DNA from 3 places in the Lysinibacillus sp. OF-1 genome. Region 2 is predicted to be linked to each of the others. Evidence: riboswitches for the same ligand, from Rfam matches in the RefSeq annotation. Region 2 holds a riboswitch; each other region holds the start of a gene.
What was found. Region 2 has a riboswitch for S-adenosylmethionine ahead of NV349_RS20310 (bifunctional homocysteine S-methyltransferase/methylenetetrahydrofolate reductase). Riboswitches for the same ligand answer to the same signal wherever they lie in the genome.
Positions count from the first base shown of each region.

Region 1: it holds a riboswitch for S-adenosylmethionine, as region 2 does, so the genes downstream of both, NV349_RS18235 (methionine ABC transporter ATP-binding protein) here and NV349_RS20310 (bifunctional homocysteine S-methyltransferase/methylenetetrahydrofolate reductase) in region 2, are expected to answer to the same signal.
Region 3: it holds a riboswitch for S-adenosylmethionine, as region 2 does, so the genes downstream of both, NV349_RS02365 (MetQ/NlpA family ABC transporter substrate-binding protein) here and NV349_RS20310 (bifunctional homocysteine S-methyltransferase/methylenetetrahydrofolate reductase) in region 2, are expected to answer to the same signal.

Region 1 covers NZ_CP102798.1:3,709,547-3,715,264, forward strand. The annotation lists gene NV349_RS18220 (nucleotide sugar dehydrogenase) at 1-270, opposite strand, end outside; gene NV349_RS18225 (MetQ/NlpA family ABC transporter substrate-binding protein) at 792-1,640, opposite strand; gene NV349_RS18230 (methionine ABC transporter permease) at 1,711-2,379, opposite strand; gene NV349_RS18235 (methionine ABC transporter ATP-binding protein) at 2,369-3,397, opposite strand; SAM riboswitch class I at 3,481-3,584, opposite strand; gene NV349_RS18240 (thioredoxin family protein) at 3,641-3,952, opposite strand; gene NV349_RS18245 (toprim domain-containing protein) at 3,967-4,308, opposite strand; gene gcvH (glycine cleavage system protein GcvH) at 4,399-4,779, opposite strand; gene NV349_RS18255 (arsenate reductase family protein) at 4,986-5,342, opposite strand; gene NV349_RS18260 (acyl-CoA dehydrogenase FadE) at 5,574-5,718, opposite strand, start outside.
Region 2 covers NZ_CP102798.1:4,142,128-4,147,845, reverse strand. The annotation lists gene NV349_RS20320 (globin-coupled sensor protein) at 1-1,132, shown strand, start outside; gene NV349_RS20315 (protoporphyrinogen oxidase) at 1,365-2,759, shown strand; SAM riboswitch class I at 2,859-2,959, shown strand; gene NV349_RS20310 (bifunctional homocysteine S-methyltransferase/methylenetetrahydrofolate reductase) at 3,050-4,897, shown strand; gene metH (methionine synthase) at 4,890-5,718, shown strand, end outside.
Region 3 covers NZ_CP102798.1:493,443-499,160, reverse strand. The annotation lists gene NV349_RS02375 (pyridoxal phosphate-dependent aminotransferase) at 60-1,229, shown strand; gene NV349_RS02370 (PPC domain-containing DNA-binding protein) at 1,351-1,854, opposite strand; SAM riboswitch class I at 1,977-2,081, shown strand; gene NV349_RS02365 (MetQ/NlpA family ABC transporter substrate-binding protein) at 2,170-3,000, shown strand; gene NV349_RS02360 (methionine ABC transporter ATP-binding protein) at 3,106-4,131, shown strand; gene NV349_RS02355 (methionine ABC transporter permease) at 4,124-4,795, shown strand; gene NV349_RS02350 (enoyl-CoA hydratase/isomerase family protein) at 4,809-5,588, shown strand; gene NV349_RS02345 (alpha-hydroxy acid oxidase) at 5,603-5,718, shown strand, end outside.

The DNA.
Region 1 (5,718 bases), 430 kb from region 2:
AGAAAAATCATTCGTTGGCTCAAATTGATTACTCTTTAGCATTTGCTGTATATTTTCTTTAGGTAGATCAGCGATATAACTATGACCATTTTGTAACTGCATGATTTTATCTTGGTTTTTATCAAAGCCTATTACCTGAAACCCACTTTGAACCATTTCCACTGCAAATGGTAACCCTACATAGCCAAGCCCAATAACCCCAATTGTAGCTTTTTTTGTGTGGATTTTTTTTGATAAAGCTTTGCTTAATGATGTCGTTTCAATTGTCATAAAAAATTACTCCTTTATCTAATCTAGTAGTCCATTGTCATCGTTCTTTTCGTTACAGCTTCGTTTGACCATAGTTATTCATGGCAAGCATTCTGCAAAGTAATTTGTCACTTCTCATCATCGTACTGTACAGACTCCTTTCATCGCTACATACTTACGTATGATTTTTCTAGTCAAAATAGATTAAAAAAATAAATTTAACTCAAAAAAACTTCATCAACATTTATATAGTACTAATTATAACTAAACAATTTCTAAACAATCATAAAATATACTCATAAACACCTACATTTTATGTAATTTAATAATATTTGTGCAATAATGTTCATCCTATTTAACAAATAATTTCAGAATTACTTTCTAACTCTAAAAAAATCAACACTAAATTATGTTAATTATTGGTAAATCAACATTTTTTAATAATTGCAATAAAAATAGCCCCCTCAAGTATCATTAATGAGCGATACTTGAGGGGGCTAATAAAAAAGTAAGTGAGTTAGATCACTCACTTACCCTTTTAATTATTGTACTGGTACTACTGCACCTTTCCATTCTTCTAAAATGAAGTCTTGGATTTCTTTAGAAGTTAATACTTCTAATAATTTTTTAATTTCTGGTCTTGTTTCGTCGCCTGCACGTACTGCGATAATATTCACATATGGAGATTCTTTGTCTTCAAGAGAAATAGCATCTTCGATTGGATTTAAACCATTATCGATCGCAAAGTTAGAGTTGATAAGTACTGCATCGCCCTCATCATTTTCATACATTTGTACAAGCATTTCTGGTGCAGTATTCGCATCGAATTTAAAGTTTTTAGGATTTTCTTCAATATCCTTTATTTCTGCTGCCGTTTTATCAATACCTTCTTTTAATTTAATTAAGCCTTTAGCTTCCAGTAATGATAGCATACGACCGTGGTCTGATACTGAGTTAGAAAGTAAGATTGTTGCGCCTTCAGGCAGATCTTCTAAAGTTTTATATTTTTTTGAGTAAATACCGATTGGTTCAATATGAACGCCACCAGCATTCACGAAATCATAGCCATTATCTTTAATTTGCAGCTCTAAGTATGGAATATGTTGGAAATAGTTTGCATCAAGTATTTTTGAATCTAGATCTTGGTTTGGAAGAACATAATCTGTATAAGTTTCAATTTCAAGGTCGATGCCTTCTTTAGCTAAAATTGATTTTGCTTTATCTAGGATAACTGCGTGTGGTGTATTAGAAGCACCTACTTTTAATGTTACATTGTCTTTACTATCTGTTTGATCAGATGCTGAATTGGCATCTTCTTTTTTATCTGTACCACAAGCTGCTAATGCTAGTACAAGTATAGATAAAAATAATCCTGCTAATAACTTTTTCATTTATGACACTCCCTTTTATTTGTTTCAAATATGTTAGCGGTTAGAACCGGATTAACCTCTTTTAGTCTTACTAACGTTTATCGATCTTCACCGTTATGAGATCACCAATCCATTGAATGATAAATACAACTACTAAGATCAAAATAGTTGCCATTAATGTCACATCTTGGCGATTTCGTTGGAAGCCGTCTAGGAAAGCTAAGTTACCAAGACCACCTGCACCGATAATCCCTGCCATTGCAGTATAACCAACGAGGGCAACAGCCGTTACAGTAATTCCTGAAATTAGTGCTGGTAAAGATTCAGGGATCAGTACTTTCCAAATAATTGTGGATGTTTTTGCCCCCATTGAACGGGCTGCTTCAATGACACCTTTATCTATTTCACGTAACGCAATCAATACCATACGAGCGTAGAACGGGGCTGCACCGATAATTAGAGCAGGTAATGCCGCATTTGCTCCCCGAATCGTACCAAGTAAGAATTTCGTAAATGGAATTAATAAAATAATTAACACGATAAATGGGATGGAGCGGAAAATATTAACGATTGAACCCGTTAAAAAGTTAACCATTTTATTAGCCCATAGCTGATTAGGGCTTGTTAAAAATAGAACGATCCCAATGACTAACCCAAGAATAAATGTGACAACTGTAGAAATTGCCGTCATGTACAATGTTTCATACATAGCTTGCCACATATTTTCCCAGTCTACGTTTGGAAAAAGATTAGTTAGCATTTGCGATCACCTCCGTTTGTACTTCGACTGTATTTAAATAACGAAGGGCTTCAGCCACATTTGTTTTCGAGCCATCAATTTGCACAATCAGTGTACCGTATGCACCGTTTTTCGTTTGCGAAATATTACCATGAACAATGCTTACTTCTACATCAAATTGTTTCACAAGATGTGAGATAACCGGCTGCTCGGTCTTTTCACCAACAAAAATCAGTTTGACAAGTTGTCCAGTTGGATAATTTGTTTTGATTTGTGCCACCGTATCCTGTGTTTCCTTTGTATCCGTAATCTGAGATACGAATTTTTTAGTAATAGCCGCTTGTGGTGCTTGGAAAACTTGCAATACCTCACCACGTTCCACTATTTCGCCTGCCTCCATGACCGCTACACGATGACAAATTTTGCGGATGACATGCATTTCATGGGTAATCAAAACGATTGTTAAGCCTAAACGTTCATTGATATCAACGAGTAAATCAAGAATGGCATCCGTCGTTTCAGGATCGAGTGCGGAAGTCGCCTCATCACATAGTAAAACCTCTGGATTATTCGCTAATGCACGGGCAATCCCTACACGCTGCTTTTGTCCACCAGAAAGCTGGGATGGATATGCCCTGTCACGTCCCTCTAGACCAACAAGTGCAATTAATTCCTTCACTCGTGCTTCACGTTGAGCCTTTGAAACACCTGCTATTTCTAGAGGAAATGCAATATTTTCGGCAACTGTTCTAGACCAAAGTAAATTGAAATGTTGGAAAATCATACTTACCTTTTGTCTAGCTGCTCTAAGCTTTTGCCCTTTAATCGATGAAAATTCTTGACTGTTCACCGTTACTGTTCCTGTTGTCGGTTTCTCTAAACCGTTTAATAAACGAATCATGGTACTCTTACCAGCGCCACTATAGCCGATAATGCCAAAAATTTCACCTTTATTAATGGTAAGGTTGACGTCTTTGACTGCCGTTAATTCGCCATTTGCTGTTTTGTACTTCTTCGTAATATTTTGAAGCTGGATCATAGCGAATACTCCTTTTCTCATATAGAAAACCCCTTCACTCACAGACAAGTAGAAGGGGTCACGTATAATAACGTTAAACCGTTCTCTCATCTTTCAAAGAAAAATCTTTGAGTGATTTGGCACCTTTTCACTTTGTGATGGTTGCCGGGCTTCATAGGGCACTTCCCTCCGCCACTCTTTATAAGAGTTCGATATATTTAATGTTTTAGTAATATATTTGATACTTTACCACGCTAGTAAAGTTCAGTCAATTGATTTTTTTAACAATTCGTATAAAAATGGTACGGATTGAAAAGCATAAATCTTATCTGTCACTTTTCCGCCATCACTAACAAGTAAACACGGAACACTTTCAATTTGGTGCTCAACAGCAACATACTCTAAAAAATTTATATTCGCTTTACCTATTGGTAGCTGTGGCAGTAATTGTTCAATAATGGCCATCATTTTAGATGCCACTGCACACGTTCCACACATCGGTGTATATAAATAAAATGCAGCTTTCTGTCCAGACTGTTTAGCCGTTTCCCACTGCTCTTTTGACCATTCTTCCATTTCCTCACGCAACCTTACAAAATATATTCATTATGGATTGAAAAATGTGCACGCAGTAATATCATCGCTAACACTTTTCTTGGTGTCGTCTCTACTTCCTTATAGGTTGGCATTGTACGTAAATGCTCTGCCTCTGGATAATGTCTGTCCATTAATGCACGTAGCTTATCGCCTGAAGTATCTGCATCAAAAAAAGTAAATAGCTCACAGCTCTCATAGGGATCGAGCAGCTCTTCTAATTGATGCACACCAATTGTACCATTCGTACATAGTATTGTAACATTCTCATTTAAAATTGGCTCAATTTGTAGCTTATCTGAGCGTCCTTCTACTATTAAGCATTTTCCCTCGAACATTACGCCACCTCCATTTAGACATCCCCATTATAAGTCATTATATAACAAAAAACGCCGGTAGTTTCCGACGTTTTTCGATTATAGCTTGTCTTATTCAGCGATCATTTCTTCGTATTGCTCTGCTGTCATTAGTTTTTCAACTTCTGATGCATCAGCAGGCTCCACAACGATCATCCATGCTTTTTCATATGGTGATTCATTAACGAATTCTGGGCTATCTTCTAAATCTGCATTTACTTCAACTACAGTACCTGAGATTGGTGCATACAATTCAGAAACAGTTTTAACTGATTCTACGCTACCGAATGGATCATCTGTTTTGATTTCGTCGCCAACTTGTGGAAGCTCAACGAAAACGATATCTCCTAATTCAGATTGTGCGAAGTGAGTAATACCAATACGTACTTTTCCATCTTCTGTTTTTACCCATTCATGTTCTTCAGAATAACGTAAGTCTTTAGGTGTGCTCATGCAAAAAACCCCTCCATAAATATGTAATATATTCACTTTCAGTGTGCCATACTTCTCCTATAAAAACAAGATTCAATTACGTGCCAGCTTAATTGCAGTCCACAATTTTTTCAAGTTACTTGAAATACATCTCTGTTAAAAATTTGTGACATCTGCCGGTGACTTTATCTCGGTTAGAAGAGTCGTTCGATCCTGTTTAAATACGGCTATTTCCAAGTTTGCTCAAAATCTGATTCTTTAAACCCTAGCGTTACTTTTTGGCCATCCGTTACGATTGGACGTTTGATTAACATCCCATCAGAAGCAAGTAGCCCCAGCTGCTCATCTTCAGTCATTTCCGCTAGCTTGTCCTTTAAACCAAGCTCACGATATTTCATACCCGATGTATTAAAAAATTTCTTCAAAGGCAGTCCACTGGCTTGCCAAATGGCTTTTATTTCATCCTTTGTTGGCGATTGCTCTACAATGTGTACCTCTTCATAGGAAACCTCATGATCATTTAACCACTTTTGTGCTTTTTTACATGTCGTACATTTCGGATAATGGATAAATTGAATCGTCATTAAAATGCTCCTCTACTGTCTTTTTCTGTAGTATACCATCATAATTGTTTCGAATGGTGGAACTTCTCTCATTTTCGTAAGCCTAACCATCCGTTTTGCTGTTCTATTCATCACTTTCTCCATTTTATCCGTCAATCTAGCTGTTCTATCCGTCAGTTTCAAGCTTCTATCCATCTCTCATAAAAAAACCTAGCTATCCTCTTACAGATAGCTAAGTGAAAGTGTATGCTATTAAACAATATATTTTTCAGCTTCGATTAGTTTAACAGAAGCTTCACGTTTCTTCGCAATTAAGTTATAAGGATTATTGCGTGTTAATTTACGAAGTGCAGATAATGTCATACGTGCTGCATCGCCATCTGCTGAAGCAAGAATT
Region 2 (5,718 bases):
GGACAATGTAGATCACATCGTAAACCGTTTTTACAACATGATAGGAACAGAGCATCATTTGGTAGATATTATAAGTCATCATAGTTCTGTAGACAGACTTAAAGTAACGCTACGGCAGCATATTATTGAAATGTTTAACGGAACCATTGATGAGGTGTATTACCAAAGACGAGTAAAAATTGCAAAGGTACATGTTCATATTGGGCTTAGAACCCAATGGTATATTTGCGCATTCCAAGATTTATCCATATCATTTATTGATTTAGTCGAAAAAAATATAGAGCACCCCCAAGATCAATTTAATACGATCAGGGCCATATCGAAAATTTGTAATTTCGAGCAGCAGCTGGTTTTGGAGGCTTTTGAAAACACTGTAGAACAAATGAAAGAAAAAATGATGCATGAGAAAGAAGCTATTGAACGACAAATTGTTGATTCTTCCGAAGCACTTGCCACAATTTCTCAGGAAACAAATAATTCATTTTGCTGCTTAAGCAAGCAATCTGACGAAATTAAACAATTGGCTAAAAAATCACTTGATGTCTCAACACTGGCTGAAAATCAAGCACTTGAAGGTCGTGAACGTTTAAAAAATCAATCACAAAATATGATTAATATTATTCATTCACTTCATGATATAGAAGAAAATATTGAACAATTATCGGATATGTCTAGGGAAATGGAGACAATCATGAATGTTGTTACTAATATTGCTAATCAAACCAATCTGTTGGCATTGAATGCTGCAATTGAAGCGGCGCGTGCTGGAGAAGCGGGCAAAGGCTTTAGTGTAGTGGCTGATGAGGTGCGTAAATTATCTATTCAAACGAAGGATTCGGTTACTTCGGTGGCATTGTTATTGAAAAAAACGAGTGAACGGACAGAGAAATTAGAGCATTCTCTGGCAAATATTCAAGATGAAGTAGCGTCAGGTGAGGAAAACATGTTACAAACTGAAGGTCAATTTACAAGCATATTGGGAGCCATGACAGAAGCAAAGGATCAAAACGACTGTATGGCAACGAAAATACAAGCAATCGTCGGGATATTAAACGAGTTAGGGACATCATTTACAGAAGTAACGAATTCAGCAGAAAACTTAGCGAGCTTTTCCCAAAATCTAAAAGGATAGACTACTAAATTAACGTTTATGTTTCCGTATTTTTTAAACATATTAAACACTATAGTACCTATAAATATGTGTATTTTTTGTAAACCTTGAAATGGAAATTCCATATGATTAAGCTAGAGCTATCTCACAGATGAGGTAGCTCTATTTTTGCTAAATTTGTAAAGGGTTTAACGTAATTTTCAATGAAAATAAGTTTATACTGTAGGAAGAACTAAAAATAGGGGCGGTTACTATGAAAACAGTTGTTGTATTAGGTGGCGGTATTACAGGATTATGCACAATGCATTATTTACAACGTCAAGTGAAGGAAAATAATGTAGATGTGCGTCTAGTGCTTGTAGAAAAAAATACATATTTAGGGGGCAAATTATATTCAACACATGAGCAAGGTTTTATTATGGAAACAGGTGCTGACTCGATTGTAGCTCGTCATAAAGGTGTTATGGAGCTTGTACAGGAGCTTGATTTTGAGGAGAATCTAGTTTACAACGAAACAGGTATTTCCTATATTTATACGAATAATGAATTACATGCCATTCCGGCAGATTCTACTTTTGGAATACCAATGAGTTTGGCATCCTTGGAGCAAAGCACATTGATTACAGAGCAAGGTAAACAAGATGCATTAAAAGATTTGACTTTACCAAACAAAGACTTCACAAAGGAAAGCTCAATTGGAGAGTTTTTAACTTATTATTTAGGGGAAGAGCTTGTGAAAAATCAAATTGCACCCGTTCTTGCAGGTGTTTATTCAGGGGATTTACACCAGCTTTCGATTGCCTCTACTTTACCGTACTTGATTGACTATAAGAACGAGTATGGAAGTATCATAAAAGGCTTTGATGCGAATCGTGAGCAATTTGCTAAAGCAGCCAATAAAAAGTTTATATCGTTCAAAAACGGTTTATCTTCTCTAATTGATCGTCTCGAACAAACATTAACTGATGTAGAGATCATCAAGGGTGTCGCAACTGTCAATGTTCAAAAGCAAGAAAACCACTATTCAATTGCCTTAGCTAATGGTGAAAGCATCGAGACAGATTATGTCGTTTTAGCACTGCCGAATGAGGCTGTTCAAGGCCTACTACAGGATGAATCATTAAACCGTTATTTTGACCAATTTACGACAGCTTCAGCAATTACGATCTATTTAGGTTTTGATGTACCAGACTCTAGATTGCCAGCAGATGGAACGGGCTATATTGTCTCACATAATTCTGACGTTACATGTAATGCTGCAACTTGGACAAGTCGTAAATGGAGGCATACATCAAGAGATCATAAATTACTTGTGCGACTCTTTTATAAAAGCATCAATCCAGCATATGAGCAACTCCATGCCATGTCTGACGAAGAATTAGCAGCGGTTGCTTTAGAGGATGTGCGCAAGAGCCTAGGAATAGAGGAACAGCCAACAGTTATTAATGTCACAAAATGGATTGATCAAATGCCAAAATATGATCTAGCTCACCGTGAAGCATTACAAGGTTTAGTTCAAGAATTACAAGAAAACTATCCTAATCTATCCATCGCAGGTTGTTCATACTTTGGGGTAGGGATTGGTGCTTGTATTCAAAATGGGAAAAAAATCGGTGAGGAGCTTGCAAAGGAACTAGCCAATTTCTAAGCTTTTAAGTGAAAAATATCTTTGTTATGTGAAATAGTCTTGACTCATTCGTCAGTAAACGATATGATTCTTTTAATTATTTAAAAAATTCATACTACATTCTTATCAAGAGAAGCAGAGGGACTGGCCCATTGAAGCTTCAGCAACCAACTTTTTTGTCAGGTGCTAAATCCAGAAGACCATTGAGTCGAAGATGAGAAGGAAAAAACAATGATGAGTCATTAAAGCCTTCTTTTTTTATAAAAGAAGGCTTTTTATTATACAGAGATATAGGAAGAGAGGCTAGTTTAATGAGATTGCTTGAAAGGTTAAAAACGCATGTATTGACGGCAGATGGCGCAATAGGCACAGTGCTTTATGGCTATGGTTTGGAGTATTGTCATGAGGAAATGAATGTACAGAAACCTGAGTTAATTGAAAAGATTCATAGGGAATATATTGCAGCTGGTGCTGACATCATTCAAACGAATACGTATGGTGCAAATGCCATTAAATTAGCTCGCTATGGATTAGAATCGCGTGTCCAACAATTTAATGAAGCAGCGATTACAATCGCAAAGCGAGCTGCGGCAGATGGAGGTCAGTTTGTCTTAGGGACAATTGGTGGTATTCGTGGTATTCGTAAAAGTGATGCAACGTTAGATGAAATCTTAGCAACTATTGAGGAGCAAGCGAGTGTTTTACTTGCTGGGAATCCAGACGGCCTTTTACTCGAAACCTATTATGATTTTGAAGAATTAACAGCTACCTTAAAGATGCTACGGACAAAGACAAAATTACCGATTATTGCGCAAGTTTCCATGCACGAACCTGGTGTTTTACAAAACGGTATGTCTTTAAATAACGCCCTGCATGAGCTAGAAAAACTTGGTGCGGATATTGTGGGTGTCAATTGTCGTTTAGGTCCACACCATACCATTCAGGCGTTTGAAGGTGTAGAACTTCCTGATAAGGCATTTATGTCGGCTTATCCGAATGCTTCACTCCTTGACTTAGAAGATGGTCGTGTCGTTTATGAGTCAGAAGCTGAATATTTTGGTCGAGCGGCTGTGGAATTACGTGATCAAGGGGTACGCTTAATTGGAGGCTGTTGTGGTACGACACCGAAGCATATAGCAGCAGCGAAGAAGTATTTAGAAGAGTTATCACCAGTTCATGAAAAGTATGCCAAACCGGAGAAGATTCAAATTGTTCGTGAAGCAGAGCCAACGAAGTATGAACCTCTTCATGAAAAAGTAAAGCGCGAACGCTCTGTCATTGTAGAGCTAGATACACCTAGACATCTGGAAATTGATGGTTTTTTGGAAGGGGCAAAACAATTGTATGATGCAGGAGCAGATGTCGTCATGATGGCAGACAATTCTCTGGCTTCTCCACGTATTAGCAATATTGCTATGGGTGCATTGTTGAAGAGTACTAATGGTGTACGTCCTCTAACACATATTACATGCCGAGATCGTAATTTAATCGGTCTGCAATCACATTTAATGGGGTTAAATGCATTAGGAATTCATGATGTGTTAGCTGTTACTGGTGATCCAACAAAAGTTGGGGACTTCCCAGGTGCCACAAGTGTTTATGATGTCTCATCAATGGAGCTGATCCAATTAATTAAGCAGTTAAATCAAGGCATTTCCTTCTCAGGTAAACCACTTCGTAAAAAAGCAAATTTTTCAGTAGCTGCTGCATTTAATCCAAATGTCCGTGTATTAGATCGTGCTGTGGCACGCTTAGAGAAGAAAATTGAGTATGGAGCAGACTACTTTATTTCACAGCCAGTATATACGAAGGAAAAAATTGTGGAAATTTATGAGGCAACCAAGCATTTGCAAGCACCTATTTATATTGGTATTATGCCCGTTACAAGTTATAAAAGTGCTGAATTCTTACATCATGAGGTGCCAGGCATAAAATTATCTGAAGATGCCTTAGCAAGAATGAAGGCCTGTGGTGAAGATAAAGAACGTGCAACATTTGAGGGGATTGCCATTGCGAAGGAATTAGTTGAGGTGGCTGCACAGTATTTCAATGGCATTTACCTTATCACTCCATTTTTACGTTATGATGTGACATTAGAGTTGATGAAATATATTGAGCAATTGGATGAACAGAAAAAAGGGGTAAGTATACATGGCTAAGCACTTGATTGAAAAGCAACTAGAGAAACGTATTTTAATTCTTGATGGCGCAATGGGAACAATGCTACAAAACGAAAACTTATCCGCTGAGGATTTTGGCGGGGAGGAGCTTGATGGCTGTAATGAAAATCTTGTGCTTACTAGACCTGATGTAATTAAGGAAATTCACCATAAATATTTAGAGGCAGGCGCAGATATTATTTGTACGAATACTTTTGGCGGGACACCTCTTGTGTTAAATGAATATGATCTTGGCGCAAAAGCGGAAGAAATTAATAAACGTGCCGTCGAAATTGCTCGTCAAGCAGTGGATAACTTTTCAACATCAGATTGGCCACGCTTTGTTGCTGGCGCAATGGGTCCAACAACAAAAACATTATCCGTAACTGGCGGTATTACATTTGATGAGCTAGAGGAAAACTTTTATGTACAGGCGAAGGCGTTAATTGAGGCAGGAGCAGACGTCCTTTTACTAGAAACTAGTCAGGATATGTTAAACGTAAAAGCAGGTACTCTAGGTGTAGCACGTGCTTTCGCGGCAACTGGCAAAGAACTACCCGTCATGATTTCAGGAACAATTGAACCGATGGGTACAACACTCGCAGGGCAAACGATTGATGCTTTTTATATTTCTATTGAACATATTAAACCACTATCCGTTGGCTTAAACTGTGCGACTGGACCAGAGTTTATGACGGATCATATTCGTTCATTAGCAGAGCTTTCCACAGGCTATATTAGCTGTTATCCGAATGCAGGCTTGCCGGATGAAGAAGGTTGCTATCATGAATCACCAGAATCTTTATCACAAAAATTAAAAG
Region 3 (5,718 bases), 1.1 Mb from region 2:
TACTATTTGCTTCATATTCTTCAATAATAATTATTATATTCTGAAAAGGGTGATCATGCATGGAATTCTCTAAAAAACTACAGCAACTACCCACTCAATTTTTTGCAGCGTTAGTTCAAAAAGTAAATAATGCCTTAGAAGAAGGTCGCGATGTCATTAATCTTGGTCAAGGAAATCCCGATCAACCAACGCCCCCTCATATCATTCAAGCATTACAGGAGGCGGCTGAAAATCCACAAAATCACAAATATTCACCATTTCGCGGTATCGCTGAATTACGCCAAGCAGCTGTCGACTATTATAAACGTGAATATAATGTGAATCTAAATCCTGACACAGAGGTAGCGATTCTTGGCGGGACAAAAATTGGACTCGTTGAGCTACCTTTAGCCGTATTAAATCCAGGTGATACAATGCTCTTACCAGACCCTGGCTATCCAGATTACTTATCAGGTGTCGTATTAGGTGATGTCCATTTTGAAGTGATGCCACTTTTAGCTGCAAATGATTTCTTACCTAATTATCATGCATTACCTGATGAAGTGAAAGAGAAGGCGAAGCTACTTTACCTAAATTACCCGAACAACCCTACAGGTGGTACAGCAACACTTGCATTTTTTGAAGAGACCGTTCGCTTTGCGAAGGAACACAATATTATCGTATCACATGATTTTGCTTATGGGGCAATAGGATTTGACGGTAATAAACCTATTAGCTTCCTACAAGCTGAGGGTGCAAAAGAAGTAGGAATTGAAATGTACACACTCTCCAAAACTTATAATATGGCAGGCTGGCGTATAGGCTTCGCTGTCGGTAATGCCGACATTATTGCTGCCATTAATCTAATTCAGGATCATCTGTTTTGTAGTCAATTCCCTGCTATTCAACAAGCAGCAGCAACGGCACTTACAGCTTCCCAAGAATGTGTGGATGAACTGCGAGCTACCTATGAAGGTCGCCGCAATGTACTCATTGAAGAAGCTCAAAGAATTGGTTGGCATGTAACGGCTCCAAAAGGCTCCTTCTTCGCATGGCTCCCTGTACCATTCGGCTATACTAGCGAGCAGTTTGCCGATTTATTATTGGAAAAGGCTGATATCGCTGTAGCAGCAGGCAATGGCTTCGGCCGATATGGCGAAGGCTATATCCGTGTTGGTTTACTTGTTAGCGAGGAACGCTTACGTGAAGCAATCCATAGAATCGAACAATTACAATTATTCAACCCTTAACCATGACATGAGGCTGGGACAAAAGTAAAAATGTTAGACCGATTATAAGCTCGGTCTAACATTTTTTAATTCAGGAAGGAACATTCAGCTCAGTGAAAAGAAAAAGTTAGTATCATTTTCGCTATTTTTCAATTTTCCTTGGCTGCTGTAAACCGTGTTCTAATGGATAAAATTGAACATGGCCTGTTTCTTCATCAAATTTTCGAAAGTGCTGGATGCCTTGAACCTCAGCTAGCACTATGTCAGCCGTAATAACAGGGTTCCCCCTCTTCATTAAATGCCCCCCTGACACGATGCCCCATTGATCACTCATAGAACCATGGAAATGTGTTTCATATCCCCCATCGCGCTTACATACTACGCCAGAGCCTTGGATCAATTCAAGTGGCCCCTCTTTTTTTATGACATCGCTAAAACTTACGTTAATCTGTGATGTTTCATCAGGTACTAAATAAACAAAGCTACTCTTTTGAAGGCTACCTATACAGCTAACAATTGTTGCTGACTCAATATGGTTCTCCTCACAAAGTGCCTCCATTCCTTCAATAATGTCTGTACCCATTAGCAATCGAGCACTTACAACCTTGCCAAATGAACCTATACCATAATTAACTCTTACAGACATTGCTATCCCTCTTTCATGACGAAATATTATAATAATATAAAAAATTTAAAAAATATTTATTGACTTACTATAACCTATAAATTATATTAGTTCTATCGGAATTACAAAAAAATATGATAAATCTCTTATCAAGAGTAGCTGAGGGACTGGCCCTATGAAGCTCGGCAACCTCCTTTTAGAAGGAAGGTGCTAAATCCTGCAAACGATTATCGTTTGATAGATAAGAGAGGACATTTTTTCATGAGCCTCTCTTAGTTTGTAAGAGAGTTTTTTTATTTTCAAAAACCGATAAAAACAATCTTGGAGGTAGTTTTCATGAAAAAGAAAAATAAATTTTTAGTAGGTTTTGCAAGTCTTACATTAGCAGCAGCTCTAGCAGGTTGTGGCTCTAAAGAAGAGAGTAAAGGTCAAGCTGAAGCAATTAATGAAAATAAAATCGTCGTAGGTGTCACGTCTGGTCCACACGAACAAATCGCAGAAGTTGCAGCGAAAGTAGCCAAAGAAAATGGGCTAGAAGTAGAGCTTAAATCATTTTCTGATTATGTTTTACCTAATACATCCTTATCTGAAGGTGATCTTGATGCGAATAGCTATCAACACGAGCCTTTCCTCGATACGTTTAATAAAGATCATGATACAGATTTAGTAACAGTAGGCAAAACGATTTTAAATCCAATGGGTATTTACTCTGAAAAATATAAATCCTTTGATGACATTCCGGATGGTGCAACATTTGGTTTACCAAATGACCCAACAAATGGTGCTCGTGCCCTCTTTGTTTTACAGGAAGCAGGCTATATAAAATTAAAAGATGGGGCAGATTTAACAGCCTCTATCCGTGATGTAGAAGAAAACAAAAAGAATTTAAAATTCATCGAATTAGAGGCAGCTCAAATTCCTAAGCAGCTTAGTGAAGTAGATGTAGCAGCTATTAATACAAACTTCGCATTGGAAGCTGGCATTAATCCTAAAGATGACGCTATTCTTTTAGAATCTACTGACTCTCCATATGTGAACTATATTGTGGTACGTGCAGAAAATGAAAATGACCCAACAATTAAAAAGTTCGTTGAGGCTTACCAATCTGATGAAGTACGTCAATTCATTGAAGAAGAATTCAAAGGTTCAGTAATCCCTAGCTGGTAATACATTCAGGAAGCTTCTAGTAGCTGAAGAATCTGCCGAAATTCCTCTATGGAAAACGAGCAGATTCTTGCTTTTTAGGAGCTTGAGAAAGGAGCAATCAATCGGATGATTCAATTACAAAATATCTCAAAAGAATATAAGACGAAAAAAGACATCATTAAGGCTGTAGATGGAATCAATCTCCATGTAAAAAAAGGACAAATTCATGGTGTGATTGGCTATAGTGGTGCAGGTAAAAGTACACTCATTCGTTGCGTCAATCTACTAGAGCGACCTACAGCTGGAAAAGTGTTAATCGACAATGTGGACATTACTGCCCTTTCTCTTCATGAATTACGGCAAACACGCCAAAAAATCGGAATGATTTTCCAACATTTTAATCTATTAAAAACGGCAACCGTTTACCATAATATTGCTGTTCCTTTAAAGCTACTTGGCTATAACGAGAAAGAGGTAAAAAACCGTGTGGCTAAATATGCTGAAATTGTTGGATTAACAGACAAACTAGACAGCTACCCTAACCAACTTTCAGGTGGGCAAAAGCAACGTGTTGCTATTGCACGTGCCTTGGCACAGGAACCAGAGGTTCTACTTAGTGACGAAGCAACAAGTGCACTCGACCCTGAAACAACCGAAGCCATTCTTGAATTGTTGTTAAAAATTAACCGTGAATTAGGCATTACGATCCTGCTGATTACACATGAGATGAATGTCATTCAGAAAATATGTGATGAGGTTTCTGTTCTTGAGTCCGGAAAAGTGGTGGAATTTGGTACGGCTATTGAACTTTTTGCTAAACCGAAGCATCCTACAACGAGAAAGTTTTTAAATACGATTTCACAACGTAATTTATCCCCTTCCCTGATCGAGCAGTTAAATGTTTCAGGCAGTGTCATTCGTTTAACCTTCCTAGGTGAAAGTACTGGTAAGCCATTACTAGCAGAAGTTACGAAAGTGTATGATGTACAACCAAATATTTTAACGGCAAATATTATTGAATTAAAAAACGGCATTGTTGGTAACATTGTGGTGCATTTACATGGAGAACTTCACATTGTCCAAAAGGCACTCACATATTTTACGGAAAATGGCGTCGCGGTGGAAGAATTAGGAGGCGAATTCAATGAGTAGTATTCAAAGCTTTTTTACAGATTGGTCAGATGTAATTGGCAAATCAATTATCGAAACATTTCAAATGGTCGGAATTTCTTTATTGTTTTCCATTCTCATTGGGATTCCATTGGGGCTATTAATCGTATTAACACGACCAGGTCAATCCTTTGACAATAAATTTTTATATCAATTTTTTAATTTAGTCATCAATATTATACGTTCTGTTCCATTCATCATTTTATTATTCTTCATTCTACCTTTTACTAAGCTGATCGTCGGCACAACAATTGGGGTTAAAGGTGTTATCGTTCCGCTAGTTGTCTATACAGCTCCTTATATTGCTCGACTGATGGAATCTGCGCTATTAGAGGTGGATTCGGGAGTGGTAGAAGCCTACACAGCCATGGGTATTAAACGTCGCCATATTATTTGGCATGTGCTATTACGTGAAGCTCGTCCATCTATTATTTTAGGCTTAACAATTGCCACAATTGGTTTAATCGGTGCTACGGCTATGGCAGGAATGGTTGGTGCTGGAGGTTTGGGTGACCTCGCCTATCGTTATGGTCATTTACGCTATGAGGTCGATGTTATGTATGCAACTGTCTTTATCTTAATCATTCTTGTGCAAAGCATTCAATCCATCGGCAACCGCTTCGCTGCGAAATTGAAAAAGGATTAAGAGGAGAATGACAATGACAACTGAAATTTATGTAGAGAAAAATGGTTATATTGCAACGTTAGTGTTAAACCGACCTGATAAACGGAATTCCTTATCAAAGGCGATGTTTCAGAACATAGTAGAGCAACTTGAGCAGCTACGTGTAGATTCTTCTATTAAGCTCTTAATTGTCCGTGGCGTTAATGAAGTAGCCTTTTCATCTGGTGCCGATATTAGCGAGTTTTTAGATATTCGTTATGCCGCGGACAATGCCAAAGCCTATAATGATTTGGCTCTAAAGGCGATTGATACCCTCTATAAATTTCCTCACCCGACAATTGCTATGATTCAGGGTTTAGCCATTGGTGGTGGCTTAGAACTAGCCAACGCATGTGATTTTAGAATAGCGACACCAAAGAGTAAGCTTGGCATCACAGCGGCCAATATTGGTATTGTCTATAATCTTGAAAGTACAAAGCGTCTCATCAATCTTGTTGGTGTTGCCAAGGCGAAAGAGATTTTATACACAGCCAACATTTTTACAGCACAAGATGGAAAAAACATCGGTTTAATCACAGCCTTACATGAGCCAGAGGATATTGAAAGTGCCACGCTGCATTTTGCTGAACATCTATTAAGTAAATCATCCATTGCAAACGCAGGCATCAAAAAAATGATCCAAGCAATTGTAGATGGTGAAAACGAAGAAAGCGATGAGCTGGCACAGATCGTTCTTAATTCATTTAGTTCAGATGATTATAACGAAGGTATTCAAGCCTTCTTAAACAAAAGAAAGCCTATTTTCAATAAATAAGTGAGGTAGTAACGATGACAAACATAACTGATGGTGATCTACTCTTAAAAAATATTACTGCACAAGCCCCCTTCCCCATTTGCTTTGCAGATTTAGAAAAGGCCGTAGCGGAAAAAATCGAAGCTGGACC